2 regions of the Shewanella sp. HL-SH2 genome follow, and region 2 is predicted to be linked to the other one. Evidence: predicted binding sites of a transcription regulator. Region 2 holds the regulator's gene; the other holds the start of a gene.
What was found. The regulator ArgR, encoded in region 2, controls arginine synthesis, uptake and breakdown. The targets are predictions, from matches to a motif close to ANTGAATANNTATTCANT.

Region 1: the regulator ArgR is predicted to act here: its motif matches at 4,859-4,876, upstream of argC (N-acetyl-gamma-glutamyl-phosphate reductase).

What each region holds. Positions count from the first base shown of each region.
Region 1 is NZ_CP195035.1:757,004-764,803, reverse strand. It holds gene argH (argininosuccinate lyase) at 1-473, opposite strand, end outside; gene ACRWP9_RS03280 (argininosuccinate synthase) at 631-1,854, opposite strand; gene ACRWP9_RS03275 (ornithine carbamoyltransferase) at 1,932-2,837, opposite strand; gene argB (acetylglutamate kinase) at 2,849-3,628, opposite strand; gene argC (N-acetyl-gamma-glutamyl-phosphate reductase) at 3,655-4,635, opposite strand; gene argE (acetylornithine deacetylase) at 4,900-6,051, shown strand; gene ppc (phosphoenolpyruvate carboxylase) at 6,207-7,800, shown strand, end outside.
Region 2 is NZ_CP195035.1:1,403,877-1,411,676, forward strand. It holds gene ACRWP9_RS06135 (ABC transporter ATP-binding protein) at 1-835, shown strand, start outside; gene ACRWP9_RS06140 (Dyp-type peroxidase) at 956-1,894, shown strand; gene argR (transcriptional regulator ArgR) at 2,076-2,546, opposite strand; gene ACRWP9_RS06150 (META domain-containing protein) at 2,711-3,127, opposite strand; gene ACRWP9_RS06155 (hypothetical protein) at 3,226-3,516, shown strand; gene ACRWP9_RS06160 (GNAT family N-acetyltransferase) at 3,513-4,067, shown strand; gene ACRWP9_RS06165 (hypothetical protein) at 4,075-4,500, shown strand; gene metK (methionine adenosyltransferase) at 4,616-5,767, opposite strand; gene tkt (transketolase) at 6,254-7,800, shown strand, end outside.

The DNA of each region.
Region 1 (7,800 bases), 650 kb from region 2:
TGTAAATGGGTATAACCCGGCATAACGGCGTCAACTTCACGTTCTGCTAAAGCAATTAACTCCGCATGCAATGTACCTAAACGAGCCAGCAGTGCTGCACCTTCTTTTTTACACCACAGTTTTAAATCGGTAGCAACCTGGTCGTTACGTGAACGGCCAGTATGGAGTTTTTTACCTAAGTCACCCACTTTGGCAATCAGCTTTTGTTCAACAAAGCTGTGAATATCTTCGGCGCCGTTGCTGATAATCGCTTGGGGATCGTTGCCCACTTCGACCAGTAATTCATTTAATGCCGCTTTTAAATCACTACATTCTTTGGCTGTAATAATACCTACGCTAGCAATGGCATCTGCCCAGGCGATTGAACCAACAACATCCTGTTCAAATAAACGGTAATCGACTGGCAATGAGTCATTAAATAATTTGAAAAGTGCACTGGTTTCGCCTTGAAATCTTCCGCCCCATAACGCCATGTCGGTATCCTCTTTTTTGCTATTCAATTAAGTCGATTAGATCAATATTGTCTTCTTGTAATCACTCTTTAAGCACTCTTTTATTCACTCTTTTGTAAGATTAAAAGTGATTACAAGAAGGGCGCTTTGCAGCGCCCTAATTAAGATTGATTAAGGTTTATTTCGTATTTAGCGCGCGAATACGGCTAGCTAATGAATATAAACGAATAAAGCCTTCTGCATGCTTTTGGTCATACACTTCATCTTCACCAAAGGTAGCAAAAGCTTCTGAATACAAGCTGTTTGGTGAGCGTTTTTTAACTGGTGTAGCTTGGCCTTTGTAAAGCTTGATCACCACATCACCATTTACTGATTCAGCTAGCGACTCAGATGCAGCTATAAGTGACTTACATAAAGGCGTAAACCAACGACCGTCATAGACTAAATGCGACATTTGGGCAGCGATCTGCTCACGCCAAGTACGGCTAGTTTTATCCAGTACTAACTCTTCAATGGCACGCAAGCCCGCAAACATCACAGTGCCGCCGGGTGTTTCATAACAACCACGTGACTTCATGCCGACTAAACGGTTTTCAGTAATGTCGATACGGCCTACACCGTGTTTACCGGCAATGTCGTTTAACTTCATTAATGCTGCATATGGCGTTAGTGCTTCATCGTTAACATGGGTAATACGACCATGTTTAACCGCAAGCGACACATATTCTGGCTCATTCGGCGCATCTTCTGGGGCAACAGTTAATGTCCACACGCCTTTTGATGGCTCGTTCCACGGGTCTTCTAACTCGCCGCCTTCATGGGAAATATGCCATGCGTTAGCATCACGGCTATAAATTTTAGTCGCCGATGCGCTGGTTTTAATATCACGCTCAGCTAAGTAGGCAAGCAAGTCTTCACGGCTACGCATTTCCCATTCACGCCAAGGGGCGATCACTTTTAAATCCGGTGCTAGGGCAGCAAAACAGCCTTCAAAACGTACCTGATCATTACCTTTACCGGTACAACCATGACATACGGCGTCTGCGCCGACTTTACGGGCAATCTCAACCTGTGCTTTGGCAATAATTGGACGCGCCATTGAAGTACCTAACAAGTAAGTGCCTTCATAAATCGCGCCGGTAGCAATAGTTGGGTAAATATAATCAGCAACAAATTCTTCTTTCAGGTCAACGATGTAGCATTCTGATGCCCCTGAAGCGATGGCCTTTTCGTGTAAGCCCACTAATTCCTCTTCGCCTTGACCTACGTCGGCACAAAAGGCCACGATTTCACAATCATCATAGGTTTCTTTTAACCATGGGATGATGGCTGAGGTATCTAACCCGCCTGAATAAGCGAGGACGACTTTTTTAACGCCGGTTTTTTTCACTGCACTAGACATGTTTATTTTCCTACAATCGATTACGTATATTTTGATATATGAATAACGCCAATGGCATTACTGACTTAATCATCAGACTAACTTAATAAGGTGACCAATACTGCATTTTGAGCATGCATACGGTTTTCCGCTTGATCTAAAATTAATGAACCTTTGCCATCGATAACTTCATCAGTTACCTCAACACCACGGTGAGCAGGCAAACAGTGCATAAAATATTTTGCACCCGCTTTAGTCATTAATGCTGCATTAACTTGGTATGGGCTAAAGCGCTCTTTAATTTCAGCTAAAGAGGTTTCATCACCCATTGAAATCCAGGTGTCGGTATAAATGGCGTCATGGCCTTCAATCTGATTGATATCAGTAGATAATGTCAGCTTACCACCATTTTGTGCTGCTAAAGCTTGTGCCTCGGTAACCACCAATGCATCAGGAAAATACCCTTCAGGGCAAATCACTGTCATGGTTAAGCCTAAAATAGCTGCACCATATATCAATGAGTGGGTGACATTATTGCCATCCCCTACATAGGCTAATCTCGCCTGACTAACATCATCAAACTTTTCTGATAATGATAAAAAGTCTGCCAATGCCTGGCATGGGTGATATAAATCAGATAACGCATTAATAACAGGTACACTTCCGTACTGAGCTAATTTTTCTATTGTACTGTGCAGGTATGTTCTAGCGACAATGGCATCGGCCCAGCATGAAATATTAGTGGCAAAATCCGCCACAGATTCGCGTTCACCTAAAGCACCGTTTTGTTGGTCAAGGTACAAACAATGACCACCTAACTTGTTGATGCCAATATCGAAGCTTACTCGGGTGCGCAGTGATGGCTTTTCAAAAAGCATCACAACGCTTTTTCCATCTAAAGCGCGACGGTACTCAGCTGGGTTGGCTTTAATTTTTTTAGCTAGCGCTAAAATATCCAGTAACTGAGTTTGAGATAACTCTTTTATCGACAACAGGTGCTTCATAAACTACTCCATTAAGGCTGTATTTGGGTCCCAATGGACCCACCTTGTGCTAATGTTTTTAACTGTTCAGTATCTTGCCAAGAAGCAACTAAAACCGGCTTGCCCATCCATTGAGCCACTTCTAAAGCGGCTTCAACTTTGACTTTCATGCCTTTTTCAATCACGCCTTCAGCGATTAAGGTATCAATTTGGCTTTTATTTAAACTTTTAATCACTTGCTTGTTCGCATCCCACACGCCTGACACATCAGATAACAGCACTAAAGTACCGTTAACTAATTTGGCCAATGCGGTTGCTGCCTGGTCTGCATTAACATTGAGCATTTGGCCGGCATCTGAAATGGCGATTGAGCTACAAATCGGCAGCCAGCCCTGCTGTAAAATAAAGTTTAAGTAGCTAGCGTCATTCGGGGTCACTTCGCCCACTAGTCCTAAGCGCTCATCTTTAATGTTCGCTTTAACCACATTACCATCGCCCAAACTCATGCCTACACTGACAACACCCGCTTTCGCTGCTGCTGCTTGTAAGGTTTTGTTCGATGTGCCCGCTAATGCGCCTACTACAATGCCAATTTGATCGGCTGGGGTTACGCGTAAACCGTCAAGCTTGATAATCTCTTTACCGTTTGCCGTTAATTGCTCATCGACTAAGCAACCACCACCGTGAACTAAAACAATTTTCTGCCCTGCTGCGGTCATGTCTTTAATTGCTGACATTAAATTAGCCATACCGGTTTCGGTTTGCAGTAATGCGCCACCCACTTTAAGTACTAAAACAGAATTAGTTGTCATTTTTTTATCCTTGTTTTATTTAGTGATTAAACGCCAAAGTGGATTTTGATGCACTGTAAACCTTGGCTTGCAGCACCTTTCATTAAGTTGTCAATCGCACTGGCAACTACTAAATAACCACTGTTTTCGTCGTATTTCCAACCTAAATGACAGTTTGGTGTCAGTACCACATCGTCTACTTTAGGGAATTGATTATGCTTAACCGTCACAATCGGTGAGCTGTCATAAACGCTATAGGCTTTAGCGACATCCGCTTCTGTGGTCCCAGGCTTTAACTGCACGGTAATTGTGGCCAAAATGCCACGCTTAAAATTACCTAAATGCGGGGTAAATATCACTTCTTGGCCTAATTGCGTGGCAATTTCAGGCTGATGTCTGTGACCTAATACACCATAAGGTGTCAGGCTGACTTCACAAAAACTGGTATGTAAATGCGCTTTACGTCCCGCTCCTGTAACACCACTTACCGCATTAATTACTGGGTAAGCAGCAGTAAGCAAAGGCTTCAAAGGTTTTAGTGCGGTTAATGATGCTGTTGGGTAACAGCCAGGCACGGCAATCATTTTAGTTTGCTTAATTTGCTCGCTATTCCATTCAGCTAAGCCATAAACTGCATCTGCAAGTACGTCTGGGTGAGTATGTTCAAAGCCATACCACTTAGGGTATTGCGCGACATCAGCAAAACGATATGCACCACTTAAATCAAATACAGCTAAGCCTTTTTTATAAAATTCAGCGGCTAATTCCAAACTAATTGAATGCTCTGTTGCCAATACTACGGCATCTGCTTCAGCAATAATTGTCGCTTTAGCTTCGTCAGTTAATGGAGCAAGCACATAAGGCATATGACTATACACTGGGTAAAGATCAGCTAGCTTACGCCCTTTATCTAAACTGCCCTCAGACACATACAACCCCTGAACCGATAAATTAGCGTCAGCATTTATCAAAGACGTAATTTGTGCACCTGTGTATCCACTGGCACCAATAATTGCGATATTTTTCATTATGTTGTTATCTTTTGTTGTCATAAATGGAAGTGTTAGCATAGTACATTTAGACGGGGGACGTCTAATCTAGAACTATCGTCGCAGGAAGTTCTTGCTGATTATTGGTATATTGGATTTAACAGTAAAGTTACACATATTTATTATCATTGCTTACATTCTAGTTGTAGTGCCTTAGTCATCTGTTTGCTAGACTAGCACACAATAATTTTTATGCAATATTATTGAATAAGTATTTTAATAGTTTCAGACACAGGACAACTAATGAGTACACTACCTGACCTAAAAAGTGCTTTTACACAGTTAATTGGCACACCATCTATCAGCGCGCTTGAGCCAGAGCAAGATATGAGTAACCATGCAGTTATTGCCTTGTTACAAGATTGGTTCAGCGAGTTAGGCTTTAGCTGCGAAACTCCTACGGTTGCAGACTCACGCAATAAACAAAACCTTATAGCCCGCATTGGCCAAGGGGAAGGTGGCTTATTATTAGCCGGCCACACAGACACCGTACCTTTTGATGAAGGTCGTTGGAGCCAAAGCCCGTTTGAGTTAATAGAAAAAGATAATCGTTGGTACGGCTTAGGCACCTGTGACATGAAAGGTTTTTTTGCCTTGGTACTTGAAGCGCTAAAAGACATGCCTCTAGCAGACTTTAAACGCCCACTGACTATTTTTGCCAGTGCCGATGAAGAAACCACTATGAGTGGTGCCAAAGCATTTGCCGACTCAAAGGCAATTGCACCTGATTATGCGGTAATAGGCGAGCCCACCAGCTTAAAACCTGTGTATATGCATAAAGGGCACTTAGCTCAAGGTATTCGCGTTATTGGCCGCAGTGGTCATTCATCTGACCCCGCCCGCGGATTAAACGCCATTGAAGTAATGCATAAAGTCATGGGCCAGTTATTGAAACTTAAACAGCATTTAAGTGAAAACTATCGCGAAGATGCTTTTACCGTTCCCTACCCTACAATGAACTTTGGCCATATTCACGGTGGTGATGCAGCTAACCGCATTTGTGGTTGTTGTGATTTACACTTAGATATTCGTCCTTTACCAGGAATGGAATTGGCCGATCTTGAACTCATGGTGCTGAATTATTTAAGTGATATCAGTAAAGAGTACCCTGGCAGTATTAGTATCAGCACTTTATATCCAGGCGCTGAATCGTTTGCCGGTAAAGCAGACAACCCATGGACAAAACTGGTTGCTGAATTGTCAGGCCATGAAGCTGAGGTAGTTAACTACTCAACCGAAGCGCCTTACATTAATAAGTTAGGCTGCCAAACCTTAGTTTTAGGACCTGGGAGTATTAATCAAGCCCACCAACCCGATGAGTTTATTGGCTTAGAATATCTCACGCCGACAGTAGAATTGATCAAAAAGATGATTTATCACGCATGCATTAAGTAATTTTCAACCAAAAAACCGTTAAAACCGCTTTTGTTGAAATTTTTTAACGAAATAAAATTACCAAACGCGGTGTTTGTGTATTGACCGAATACTGTACGATGGTTATTGTGATAGATAAGTAGTACAAGTTTAACCGAGTTTACTTTGGAGTATGTATGGCAGAGCAAGTGGCAGATATGTATGCCTCACTGAGATCGAATGTGGGACATTTAGGCCAAATTTTAGGTGAGACAATGCAAAGCCATCTTGGTGATGCATTTCTTGAGAAAGTAGAACAAATTCGAATTCTTGCAAAACAGGCACGCAAAGGCGATGAATCCTCTCGCGAGCAAATGTTAGCATTGTTGACCTCACTTCCAGATGAAGAATTAGTGCCGTTTGCTAAAGCGTTTAACCAATTTTTGAACCTAGCTAACATCGCCGAGCAATACCACACCATAAGTCGTAATTGCGATGAGTTAGTCTGTGTGCCAGACCCAGTAGAGCAACTGCTTGGTCGCATTCTTAATACTGATTTAGATGAAAATGATGTGATTAATTGCTTGAAGCAATTAGAAATCGACTTAGTGTTAACTGCTCATCCAACTGAAATATCTCGTCGTACTCTGATCCAAAAATATGCTGCGGTTGTCGATTGTTTAACAGATCAAGAAAACAGCCAACTGTCAGACCGTGAGCGCAACCAAAACAACTTACGTTTACGTCAATTGATTGCCCAAATTTGGCACACCAATGAAATTCGTAGCGAGCGTCCAACACCTGTAGATGAGGCTCGTTGGGGCTTAAGCACGATTGAAACCTCTCTATGGCAGGCTATTCCCGACTTTCTACGTCAGTTAAATGATCAAGTAGAGCAGCGCACAGGTAAAGAATTACCGATTAATATCGCCCCTGTTCGCTTTTCTAGCTGGATGGGCGGCGATCGCGATGGCAACCCATTTGTTACTCACAAAGTCACCCAAGAAGTATTAGACCGAAATCGTCATGCTGCTGCACGTTTGTATTTAAAAGACATCGTTGCCTTAGTCGGTGAATTATCTATGGAGCAAGCAACGCCAGAACTGCTTGAACTCACTAACAATAGCAATGAGCCATACCGTGAAGTGTTACGCCAATTACGTTGTAAACTGCGTAAAACAATTGATTACTTGAACATTCGACTTGAAGGTCGTTTTCCTGATGTTGATACCAGTGAACTGATTTGGCAACAAGCGGATCTGCAAGCGCCATTAGAACTGCTTTATAACAGTTTATGTGACAGCGGCATGAAATTGATTGCCAATGGATTACTGCTCGATATTTTACGTCGTCTAGCCAGCTTTGGTATTCATATGCTGCGTTTGGATATTCGCCAAGATTCTACTCGTCACAGCGATGTGATTGCCGAGCTGACCCGTTATTTAGGTTTAGGTGATTACAATCACTGGGATGAAAATGAAAAGCAAGCATTCTTGCTGCGCGAGCTCACTAATCGTCGTCCTTTAATTCCGGCTAATTGGCAGCCAAGCGAAGATGTTGCTGAAGTCATCAAAACCTGTGAACTGATTGCCAAACAGCCTAAAGAGTCTTTGGGATCATATGTTATTTCAATGGCGGGTAAGCCATCAGATGTGTTGACTGTTTTATTGTTATTAAAAGAAACTGGTTGCAGCCATCCAATGCGCGTAGTGCCATTATTTGAAACCTTAGAAGATTTAACCAATGCCGCTAGCTGTATTGAGTCTTTATTGAATATCGATTGGTATCGTG
Region 2 (7,800 bases):
TACCCTTACCGGTGATGGAATATTTATACCTAGTGAGCTGCGTGGGGTAGGGATGATTTTTCAAGATTATGCCTTGTTTCCTCACCTCAATGTGGCCGATAACATTCTTTTCGGCGTCAAAGGTTTGAATAAAATTGAGCGTCAAGCGCGTTTAGATGAAATGCTAGAGCTAGTTAAGCTAAACGGCTTAGGCCAACGTTACCCCCATGAGTTGTCTGGCGGGCAGCAACAACGTGTATCTATTGCACGCGCACTGGCCTATGAACCCCAGTTACTCTTGCTTGATGAACCTTTTTCTAACATTGATGCTCAAGTGCGTAATGAAATGATGCTTGAAATAAGAAGCATTTTGAAACTGCGTAATGTCAGCGCTGTATTTGTCACCCATAGCAAAGATGAAGCATTTGTATTTGCTGATAAATTAGCCCTATTTAAGCAGGGTGCTATTATTCAACACGGCTTGGCTGAAGATCTTTATGCGTACCCTACTGACCGTTACGTTGCTGAGTTTTTAGGTTCTGGTAATTATTTACCAATACGAGTGACAAATAGTCAGCAAGTATCATCACCCATTGGTTTACTGCAAAGTAGTGCAGCTATAAATTATCCTGTAGATTATCAAGGGCACTTATTACTTAGACCGCAACAAGTTGAACTGGTTGCTGATGATAATGGCGTCGCCACTATCATAGATAGAAGGTTTTTAGGAACGGTTTGTCATTATTGGGTCAAAGTTGAAGAGCATTGTTTGGAAGTAAAAAGCCAAATATTACAGTTATCGCCAGGGCAAAAAGTTAATTTATTTGCACCAACGCACCCCTTGGTTATTTTTTGATTTGTGTTATTGAAAAATTATTTTATGATGATTATAAGAGTTTCAATTGATTGAACACTGAATTAAATCGTTCAGTTTAAGTCTTCCTTTCCGATAACAATCTAGGTGGTTTGTTTCAATATGGATAATCAGGTTATGCCGCGCGAGCAATTAGGGATATGTGCTGAAGGTAATTTACATAGTATTTATTTGATGTTTAATGCCAATGACGGCGTTGAAGATAAACTGCGTCCTTCGATTGCTAATGTAGCGCAATATATCTATGAGCTAACAGATCAATATGCTGATAGTGCCTTTAATGGCTTTGTTGGTATTGGGGCTAATTTTTGGGATACATATTATCCGCAGGCCCGCCCCGCACTGTTAAAACCTTTCCCAGCAATGAATGAGGGGAATCGTGATGCACCGGCTATCGAATATGATTTATTTGTTCATATTCGCTGTGATCGTTTCGATATTTTGCACCTGGTAGCCAATGAAATTAACCAAATGTTTGAAGATTTGGTTGAGCTGGTTGATGAGGAGCGCGGTTTCCGTTTTATGGATAGCCGAGATTTAACTGGCTTTGTTGATGGTACTGAAAATCCTAAAGGTCGTCATCGTCAACAGGTTGCTTTGGTGGCAGAGGAAGATCCTGAATTTAAGTCAGGTAGCTATATCCATGTACAGAAATTTGCTCACAATTTAAGTAAGTGGCAACGTTTGCCTGTTAAGAAGCAAGAAGATATTTTCGGCCGGACTAAACAAGATGATATTGAATATGAATCTGCCGATAAGCCGTTAACCAGCCATACCAAACGGGTTAATTTAAAAGATGCTGATGGCAATACTATGGAAATTTTACGTCAAAGTATGCCATACGGCTCAGTTAAAGAGCAGGGACTTATGTTTATCTCTAGCTGCAAGACACCTGATAACTTTGAGCAAATGCTACGTAGCATGATTTATGGTGATGGGCATGGTAACCATGACCATTTAATGCTGTTTACTAAAGCATTAACCGGGTCATCTTTTTTTGCACCTTCACTGGATTTTCTCACCCAGTGGGAAGAAGAGTAATGTCTACGGTAGATGAGTAGCAGCTGTCATTAATAATGATTATTAGCCGTCGCTGTTAACAAAAATACCCAATAAAAAAGCAATGCCAAAGCATTGCTTTTTTATTAGGTATTTAGTGGCAAGCATTGATATTTCGGGATTCAATGATAGCCAATAGCTGCTTTTTAGTATAACTAAGCAGTTACTCAGTGAAGTTAAACAGAGACTTAACCGTTTCAAGCGTATCATCAATTGTTTTGATGCTTGAAGGGCTAATAAAGATAGTATCGTCACCGGCAATAGTGCCTAGAATACCCTCAGGTTTGCCTATTGAGTCTAATAACCGGGCAATTAACTGGGCGGCACCAGGGCTGGTACGTACCACTATCATTGCTTGGTTATGGTCAACATCAAGTACCAAATTCTTCAGCGGGCTGCCTGCAGTTGGCACGCCTAATTCAGCAGGTAAGCAATAAACCATTTCTTGTTTGGCATTACGGGTTCTTACTGCGCCAAATTTGCTCAGCATTCGCGATACTTTAGATTGGTTAATATTGCCAAATCCTTCAGCCTGAAGCGCATTAACGATTTCACTTTGGCTGCCAAAGCGTTCTTCTTTTAAGATTGCTTTAAATGTTCTGACCAGATCATCCTGATTTTTATTGGTTGGCATATTGTATTTTCTTCTTATAGTTGTTATTCAAAAAAACGCTACATTTTGAATAGAAATGAATCTTGAGTCAAGAAAAATCCATTTTTTGTGAATATAAATTCAATTTAAAGCACTGTGTGAAGTGTAGTAAATAGTTTACTTAGTCACAAGTTGGGAAGGTTAAGCTATTTGTTTAATTTGCTTAGCACCATAATGGTTTGGCCGCTTTTATTGACTAAACGTAACTTATTTTGATTAAGCTTGGCGCTATAAACTAAAGGCAGTGCTTGCATCACTCTTTGTTCTTGTACCATAAGTGCTTCGATACAAGCTTTGCGAGTTGAGCCCGCGGGTGAAAGCGTCAGCAAATCATTTTTAAGTGAATATTGACCCATAAACGGATTACAACTAGTGTTGCCTGTTAACTGACCGTTGTCAGAAAAAACTAATTTTGCAGGACTGTAATCAATAGTTGGTTCTGACAGCACGGATTCAATATGCCACTGGCCAACAAGTGTTGTGGTGTTATCAATATCTGAATAACTTTGGCATGCGCTTAATGAAAAAATAACTGCTGCGGCGCCTAAAAAATGCTTTATCATGTTTACTGTATTTGCCTAAATTGCTTCAATTGAAGCTATTCTACTTGATACTGTGTCAAAGTGATAACACGTCATCGGCCTATTAGTGAGAAATCGATATGATTAAATGGTTAAAAGGGCTTCATTACTTAGGGTCATTACTGTTATTTGCTGGCAGCTATTTACTGATTTTTACCGAATCTAGCCAGCGTGCTCAGGGAATGTTGATGGTGGCGAGCATTATTGGCCTAGGTTTAACAATGATGACGCCCTATCCTGTAGCATTAGTCATCGAATGGGCTAAAAAACAAGATACTGCTTTAGCTAAGCCTCCGTCAGTTGAAAGTGATAAAGCTGAAGCACCTAAATCTGAAAATTCCCCATCCGACAAGCCGCAGGAAAAAGAGTGATTCTATATCGCAAAGCCAATCTCGCGGATGTCTCGCAGTTAGTCGAGCTAGAACGCACCCATGTTAATGCTGAGCTAGGCCAGTTTGATCCCAGTCTTCAAGGGCAGGCTTTAACGGCTGCGCAAGTGACTTTATTAATCAATCAACATTGGATCATGCTGGCGCTAGATAACCAGCAGATTGTCGGTTACGTTATTGCTGCTAAATGGGACTTCTTTGCTAAACAAGCACTGTACCAAAAAATAATTCAAAAGCTGCCGCAATTAGACATTGAACGTGATGGTGTTAAATTAGCGCTTACTCAAACCAATAGTTGTCAATATGGACCAATATGGATAGCTGAACAGTATCGTGGCCAAGGCATTTTTGCTCACTTAGTTAATCATATTGCCGAGGCGGTGAGCAGCAAGGTTAGATATTTAGTTGCCTATATTGCTGAAGATAATAGCCGTTCCTTCAGTGCCCATACTCAATATGCCGATATGCAAGTTGTCGATTTCTTTAGTTTTCAACAGCGTGATTTTTACTTGTTAGTTCGAGTGATTTATTGAGATAAAAATGCTGAATATACCGCCTAAATTTGATGAGTTGTTTGCGCCTTATCTTGGATTGCGTTTGAGTGCATTCGATAACGCCAAATTAGTTGTCGCTGTGCTAGCGCAACATCAATATAAATATCATGCCGCTGAGATAATATTAATCACCAATAACACGGTTCACTCGACACCGCGTTATGCCATTAAGTGGTTAGGGTTAAGTGATAATCAAGAAAGTGATGGCTGTGATAATGAATGTCATGAGATGGATTATTGCTGGATAGATTGTGGCAAGATAAATCAATATGAAGTAGGATTTAGCCTAATTGATCCCATAGATGTACAAGGCAGCAATATTCAAGTCGTGAACACAATCACTGTACCGATTATGACCATGCAGCAAATCGGTTTTATGTGCGTCGAAAGCGCTCATTTTGATCACTGCTGATTGCCGATTACATTAGCGCTCCATTTTTGCGACGTTTAGATTTAACGGTTCTTGGAATGCAGACAATAAAAAACCGCCTTAACGGCGGTTTTTTAATTTAGGCTAACAGTATTGATTATAAACCTGCATCAGCACGTAAAATTTCAGCTTTATCAGTTGCTTCCCACGGGAACTCACTGCGGCCAAAGTGGCCATAAGCCGCAGTCTTTTGGTAGATAGGGCGAGCCAAATCTAACATTGCAGTTAAGCCATATGGACGTAACTCGAAATGTTGACGCACTAACTTGATCAGTAGCTCTTCTGATACTTTACCTGTGCCAAATGTTTCAATGCTAATTGAAGTCGGCTCTGCAACACCAATTGCATAAGACACTTGTAACTCACAGCGATCAGCTAACCCAGCAGCGACGATGTTTTTAGCCACATAACGCGCAGCATAAGCCGCACTACGGTCAACTTTTGATGGATCTTTACCCGAAAAAGCGCCGCCACCATGACGAGCCATGCCGCCATAGGTATCTACGATGATTTTACGACCGGTTAAACCACAATCGCCAACAGGACCACCAATAACAAAACGACCAGTAGGGTTAATAAAGTATTTAGTATCTTTAGTTAACCAGTGTGAAGGCAATACTGGTTTGATGATGGTTTCCATCACAGCTTCAATTAAATCAGCCTGTTTAACTTCTTCTTTATGTTGGGTTGATAACACAACCGCATCAATACCGACAATTTTGCCATCGTTATAAGCAAAGGTAATTTGGCTTTTTGCATCAGGACGTAACCAAGGTAAGGTGCCGTCTTTACGTACTTCTGATTGGCGTTTAACTAATTTGTGCGCATAAGTAATAGGTGCAGGCATTAACACATCAGTTTCGTTACTCGCATAACCAAACATTAATCCTTGGTCGCCAGCACCTTGCTCAGCAGGATCGCTTCGGTCAACACCTTGGTTAATATCAGGAGATTGCTTACCAATTGCATTCAAAACTGCACAGGAATCAGCGTCAAAACCCATATCAGAATGAGTATAACCAATGTCACGCACGGTTTTACGAGCAATTTCTTCGATATCAACCCAAGCAGAAGTGGTCACTTCGCCACCCACTAATACCATGCCTGTTTTGACATAGGTTTCACACGCAACACGAGCTTTTGGGTCTTGCTCAAGTATTGCGTCTAATACCGCATCAGAAATCTGATCGGCGATTTTATCTGGATGACCTTCTGAAACTGATTCAGAAGTGAACAAGTGCTTTGCCATAGTCGGAAATCTCATCGTTTGCTGATAAAAAATATAAATTTATATACGTCTAGACGTCTATTCTAGTCGAAATTGATTTTGATAACACCCCACTATACGAATTAAAGCGTAGAATTGTGCAATGTTTCATGAAAATGTTAAACAGCAAGATAAGCTGTTTGCTATTCTGTGTAATTAACGTGATGAAATTTAAGGTTTAAGTGACATTTTAATCGTGAGGTTTTAACGTAACTGTATACATAATTAGACAATATAAACCCAATAAATAAATTACCTGAACCAATAATGTCCGCTTTGATGGAAGCTTAATGCCACTATTTAAGCTGCTATATTAAGCCAGTTTATGGCAATTATTGCGCTTTATTAGCCAATCTGAAGTTTGAATTGATACACACGAAAAATATTAATTTGCGTCGCGCCGCCTAGTAGGGGAAAATATGTCTCCACAATTGCCCGCTAGACCTCATTAAACAAGCAGGAGAGAGCATGTCATCTCGTAAAGAACTCGCAAACGCAATTCGTGCGTTAAGTATGGATGCCGTTCAAAAAGCCAATTCTGGACACCCAGGCGCACCAATGGGTATGGCAGATATTGCTGAAGTATTATGGAATGATTTCCTAAAGCATAATCCAACCAACCCTAACTGGGCTGACCGTGACCGCTTTATTTTATCTAATGGCCATGGCTCAATGCTTATTTACTCTCTATTACATCTTTCGGGTTATGAGCTTCCAATTGAAGAGCTTAAAAATTTCCGTCAGTTGCACTCTAAAACGCCTGGTCACCCTGAATATGGTTATACCCCTGGTGTTGAAACCACCACGGGTCCATTAGGTGCAGGTATCAGTAATGCCGTTGGTATGGCGATTGCTGAAAAAACCTTAGCAGCACAGTTTAACCGTGATGGCCACGATATCGTTGATCACTTCACTTACTGTTTCTTAGGCGACGGTTGTTTAATGGAAGGCATTTCACATGAAGCCTGTTCATTAGCTGGCACATTAGGTTTAGGTAAACTAATTACATTCTGGGATGACAACGGTATTTCTATCGATGGTCACGTTGAAGGTTGGTTTACTGACGATACGCCTAAGCGTTTTGAAGCATACGGTTGGCATGTTATTGCTGATGTTGACGGTCATAATCCTGATGCAATCCGCGCCGCAATTGAACAAGCTAAGTCTGTAACTGATAAGCCTACAATGATCTGTTGTAAAACAATTATTGGTTTTGGTTCACCAAATAAATCGGGTAGCCATGATTGTCACGGCGCACCATTAGGTGATGCAGAAATTGCAGCGGCTCGCGAATTCTTAAACTGGCCACATGCTCCTTTTGACATTCCATCAGATGTTTATGCTGGTTGGGATGCTAAGCATAAAGGTGTGGCTAATGAGTCATTATGGAATGACAAATTTGCTGAATACAAAGTGGCTCACCCAGCGTTAGCGGCTGAGTTTGAACGTCGTGTCTTAAACGGTGATTTACCGGCAGACTTTGAAGCAAAAGCACAAGCATTCATTCAAGAATGCCAAGATAAAGCTGAAGGCATTGCTAGCCGTAAAGCATCACAAAATTCAATTGGTTTCTTTGGTGCTATGTTACCTGAATTATTAGGTGGCAGTGCTGACTTAGCTGGCTCAAACCTTACGCTATGGTCAGGTTCAAAAGGCATTCAAGACGATGCAGCTGGTAACTATATCTATTACGGTGTGCGTGAGTTTGGTATGAGCGGCATTATGAATGGCGCCTCATTACACGGTGGCTTCATCAATTACGGCGCAACTTTCATGATGTTTATGGAATACGCACGTAATGCGGTACGTATGTCTGCGTTAATGGGTATTCAGAACATTTTCGTTTATACCCATGACTCAATTGGCCAAGGTGAAGATGGTCCAACTCACCAACCTGTTGAGCAATTAGCTAACTTACGTATGACACCTAACATGACAGTATGGCGTCCATGTGATGCTGCTGAAACAGCAGTATCTTGGAAGTCTGCAATTGAAACTCGCAAATCGCCAACGTC